2 regions of the Paenibacillus sp. LjRoot56 genome follow, and region 1 is predicted to be linked to the other one. Evidence: a T-box and tRNA genes for the amino acid it is inferred to sense, from the RefSeq annotation. Region 1 holds a T-box; the other holds one or more tRNA genes.
The links. The T-box of region 1 lies ahead of ACSQ8O_RS20720 (valine--tRNA ligase). A T-box ahead of a tRNA ligase gene usually reads a tRNA of that ligase, here a tRNA-Val.
Positions count from the first base shown of each region.

Region 1 (2,467 bases):
ACACCAACACCTGTTCTTCCTACACCTTTACCTACGCCAACACCAACGTTGATTGCAGCTGCACCAGAACCAACCGTCGTTGCGTCTCAGCCTGAATCCTTTTCGGGAGACGACACGGTAGGTGTGGAATTTGAACAAATCGAGCTGAAAGTGACTCCGCATGCTGATAGTACCGTCGTTACGGAGGAAAAAAAGGAACTGAAAGTTGCCTTTGGCAAGAAGGCAACGGACGCCGTGGAGGTTAACCCGTATGGCATCAAATCGCTATTATCTAAGGCAGGCACGTATCTTTCCGACAAGCGGCTTGCGGAAGCTGAGGCGCAAGCGGCTCTTGAGGCGGAATCGCGGATAGATGCAGTAGAGTGGCGGCGATTATTCCTTCAGAGCAGATCGGAGTCACAAGAGTTCAGGAAGCTCAAACTATGTATCGTTCAGAAGGACGACACCTTAGAATCCATCGCGAAGCGCTATCAGCTGACAACGCGTGAGCTTCAATTGATGAATCGTCTAGGCGATCAGGATATTGTTGTGGGGCAAGTTATTTATTTACCCAAATAAATAATGATACATAGGCAAGAGCTTCTGGCTGCTGATAGCGGCTGGGGGCTCTTTATGTTTGATCTCGTATAAATTCCACCGTTTCATCCAATACTAGAAAATAATCCTTATAATAGGCGTCGAAATTATTGACTATGTGTCGATAATTCGATATCATATAGTGTAACTCATTTTCAAACCAACATATGGAATTGCAAAGATAGGGAGTAGTAGTCGGAACGCCCTTCAGAGAGTGGAACTGCAGCGCTGAGAGGTTCCTCAGGATACATCCGATCGAAGTCGCCCTGGAGCAGTAAATGTGAGTGCAATCGCCGAGTTTCATTTCTCGCCTGCATTAGCATTTTCCGGTCGCAGCCGTTATCTGTTTAAGTGTCATGTTATTTGCTATTGGGGCAAGTCGCATGAAATGAAGGTGGTACCACGGAAGCTATACCTTTCGTCCTTTTTGGGGCGAAAGGTTTTTTTGTGTTTATAACAACTAACCAGATATGGAGGTACTTTTATGACCGAAACGAAGTTACAAACGGAAATGCCTACCACGTACGACCCGAAAGAAGCGGAGCGTAAATGGTACGACTACTGGATTAAGAATGAATTTTTCAAGGCAGGTAACCGTCCTGATGCGGAAACCTATACCATTGTAATACCGCCACCGAACGTAACAGGGATGCTGCACATCGGGCATGCACTAGATTTTACACTGCAAGATATTCTTATTCGTACGAAGCGGATGCAGGGCTTTGACACGCTGTGGCTGCCTGGTTCTGACCATGCTGGTATTGCTACACAAACACGTGTAGAGCAGAAGCTGCGCGAACAAGGACAAACACGTTATGATCTCGGGCGTGAGAAATTCTTAGAGAAGGTCTGGGAGTGGAAAGAATTATACGCGGATACGATTCGTGAGCAATGGGCCAAAATGGGCTTCTCGCTTGATTATTCACGTGAACGCTTCACATTGGATGAAGGGCTTTCGCAAGCGGTTCGTGAAGTTTTCGTAAGCTTGTTTGAAAAGGGTCTCATTTATCGCGGCAACTATATTATTAACTGGGATCCAGCGGCACGCACAGCACTTTCGGATATTGAAGTAGAATACAAGGAAGTTCAAGGTGCGCTGTACCATTTGAAATATGAAACAACAGACGGATCAGGTTCAATCGTTGTCGCTACAACGCGTCCTGAGACGATGCTGGGGGACACAGCGGTAGCTGTTCATCCGAAGGATGAGCGCTATAAGCATCTCATAGGGAAGTCTTTGCTGCTACCGATTGTTAACCGTGAAATTCCGATTATTGCAGACGATTATGTTGAAAAAGAATTCGGAAGCGGCGCGGTAAAAATTACGCCTGCGCATGATCCGAACGATTTCGAAGTAGGAAAGCGTCACAATCTGCCGCAAATTCTAGTTATGGACGAAACGGGAACGATGAACGCGAATGCCGGCCCATATCAGGGGCAAGACCGTTTCGAGTGCCGTAAGCAAATCGTTGCTGATTTGAAAGAGCAAGGTGTTCTAATCAAAATCGAAGAGCACGTTCATCAAGTTGGACATAGTGAGCGCAGCGGTGCTGTAATTGAGCCTTACTTGTCTACCCAATGGTTCGTGAAAATGCAGCCGCTCGCTGATCAAGCGATTGAAGCACAAAAATCAGGCAAGGGTGTTAATTTTGTACCCGATCGCTTCGAGAAAACGTATTTGAACTGGATTGAAAATGTGCGTGACTGGTGTATTTCCCGTCAACTATGGTGGGGTCACCGAATTCCTGCTTGGCACTGTGCGGATTGTGGTCAAATCACTGTAGCTCGCGAGGATGCTACTGCTTGCTCCCATTGTCAAAGTGCGAATCTTAACCAAGATAACGATGTACTGGATACATGGTTCAGCTCGGCGCTATGGCCTTTCTCCACT
Region 1 is NZ_CAXURV020000003.1:384,211-386,677, reverse strand. Features, by position in the region: gene ACSQ8O_RS20725 (LysM peptidoglycan-binding domain-containing protein) at 1-558, shown strand, start outside; T-box leader at 746-1,005, shown strand; gene ACSQ8O_RS20720 (valine--tRNA ligase) at 1,061-2,467, shown strand, end outside.

Region 2 (2,467 bases), on a different contig from region 1:
GAGACTGCAATCCGCCATGGTTGCGATCGCTCAGGGGGATGGAGATTTGACGAGAAGGCTTCCCGATACCTCGATGGACGAAATCGGCAGACTGTCGACGGCGACCAATCAATTTATTGAGAAAATTCATGTGATTGTCAAGGATGTTAAGCAATCTGCACATCTGAGTAAAGGCAATGCCGATCATATTCAAGATTCGATGGAGCAAACCAAAACGATCTCATATGAAATTAATACGACCATTCATGAATTGGCAACGGCTGCTGGAACTCAAGCGGAGGTAGTAGAGGATGGATTGAAGGGTGTTCACGAATTGGCAGAATTGATTGACGACACGAAGGGACATGTTCAACTTTTACAGAATAATAGCGCGATTATTCGTGAAAAGGAAGAACGTGGCGCTGAAGCGATGCGCGCGATGATCGAGTTGATCCGCAATAACGTTACCGTGACCAAAGAAGTAGCGGCCAGCGTAAGCAAACTTATGCAGGATATTGACGCGATTAAAGAGATGGTCTCCACGATTCACGGCATCTCGAGACAAACGAATTTACTTGCGCTTAACGCTTCGATTGAGGCAGCACGAGCTGGCGAAAACGGCCGCGGATTCGCCGTAGTTGCTGCTGAGGTGAGAACACTTTCCGTTCAAGCAGGCGAGGCATCTGAGCATATTCAGACGTTGATTGAGAATGTTATGCATTCTGCACAGCTAACATCCGCAGCGATGGAGCAGTCGCTTCACATCGTGGGCTCGCAAGAAGAGAATGCAGGACAGACATCAGATACATTTGATTTCATTCATTCCTCTTTGCAACAAATCCATGAATCCATTGAAAGTATCTCGGCTGATATGGCGCATGTTGATAACCGTAAAAACATCATTGTTGGCTTTATCGAGCTTTCCTCCGCGAGTTCCGAGGAAACAGCAGCCAGCTCCGAGGAAGTTTTGGCCAATGTGGAGACGCTGGGACAAATGTTCGAGCGTGTACATAAAGAGTCGATCGAGCTGCATGATCAGATGACAGGTTTGCAAGAAGTGGTTGATAGATTTAAGGTGTAGAAGTCTTATGCTGAAGAACCCTGGGAGGGGTTCTTTTTGCGTAGCGGGAGATGTGAAGGGAAGAGGTTGCGCTAGTAAGTTGGACCATCGTGATTGAAACAGAAACCCGCGAAGCACTAGGCCTCGCGGGTTTCTGTTGTGTATGACCTGTAGTGGGCTCGAACCACTGACCCCTACCCTGTCAAGATAGTGCTCTCCCAGCTGAGCTAACAAGTCGTTTATTTATACAGTTAGTAATATACCAAATACCCGAGAGATTGTCAATTGTTGGGGTGTGTTACTTCTGCCCCAAAAGATCAACTTATGTAGGATAGAATATGGTTTTCGTCTCTTTTTGGATCGCGGAATATTGGAGATGGTCAATATAGTGAAGTAATGTTTCCTATTTGAACGATGTTTCTTCATATAGCTTTCATCTTGCGTGAATTTATGGTAACTTGAGAACATTAGAGTTTGGGAGGATTAGCTATGACGAAACAACAACATCGTTGGAATTTACGTTTGAAGAGTAGTAATATGTATTTAGGTACGGTGTACCTAGGCGATCCGCTACCTGAAGTGGAAGATGTGATCATGATCGGTGAGAAGAAATATGCGATTCTTGAGCTCGGCAGCACACGTGACGCAAGTGACGTTTTTGTAGAAGAAGTGAAGAAGAAGTAATGAAATAACCGAAGGAGCAGATCCAAGTGATCTACTCCTTCTTTTTTTATGCAATGTGGTATAAGGACGCAAGGCAATCAACGAACATTTTATTATACTCTTCACGTGTGAGGTCTTTACTGCAAGCGATGTCTCTTCCTAAAAATTGAAACCAAGTGATTTCTGTAAGGTTTTTCTTGTACACAAACTTGTCATGCTGAATAAGAAAGGTATCATTTTCGAAAAAAGGTACTTTGTCAAATTGCAGTGCTGGTTCGTTTTGTTTTTCGCTCACTAATGTGGCCAGTAAAATTAACATGCGGAAAGGATCGCGGAAAATTTCGTATTGCGTGGTCATGGTTTCAACACTCCTTTTTCGGGTATCCGAGCAAGGTAATCATACTAAAGCTAGAGGATTAATTATAGGTGTTTGTGGAAACTGGTGAGAAAATTCAAGGGAAATCGGAGGAATTTCAAGGAAATAGAAAAAAGACTGAAGGTCACTCTAAGGAGGATCGAGTGATTCAGTCTTTTTTGAGCTTGCTCCTACATCAAAGGATTAGCGTTTGTAGCCGCCTAAAGATTGTTCAGCCATTTGCACTAATCTTTTTGTGATGTTGCCACCGATTGAGCCAGCATCACGTGTTGCCAAATTACCATTGTAACCAGATGGGGAGAGAGGGACACCAATTTCCTGAGCGACTTCATACTTCATTTGATCAAGTGCTGCCTTTGCTTCTTGTACGACTAAAGTGTTTGATCTGT
Region 2 is NZ_CAXURV020000002.1:1,119,792-1,122,258, forward strand. Features, by position in the region: gene ACSQ8O_RS17380 (methyl-accepting chemotaxis protein) at 1-1,060, shown strand, start outside; tRNA gene ACSQ8O_RS17385 (tRNA-Val) at 1,204-1,276, opposite strand; gene ACSQ8O_RS17390 (hypothetical protein) at 1,529-1,723, shown strand; gene ACSQ8O_RS17395 (hypothetical protein) at 1,770-2,060, opposite strand; gene ACSQ8O_RS17400 (alpha/beta-type small acid-soluble spore protein) at 2,262-2,467, opposite strand, start outside.
Region 2: it has a tRNA-Val gene. The T-box ahead of ACSQ8O_RS20720 (valine--tRNA ligase) is inferred to sense a tRNA for this amino acid. The anticodon was not compared.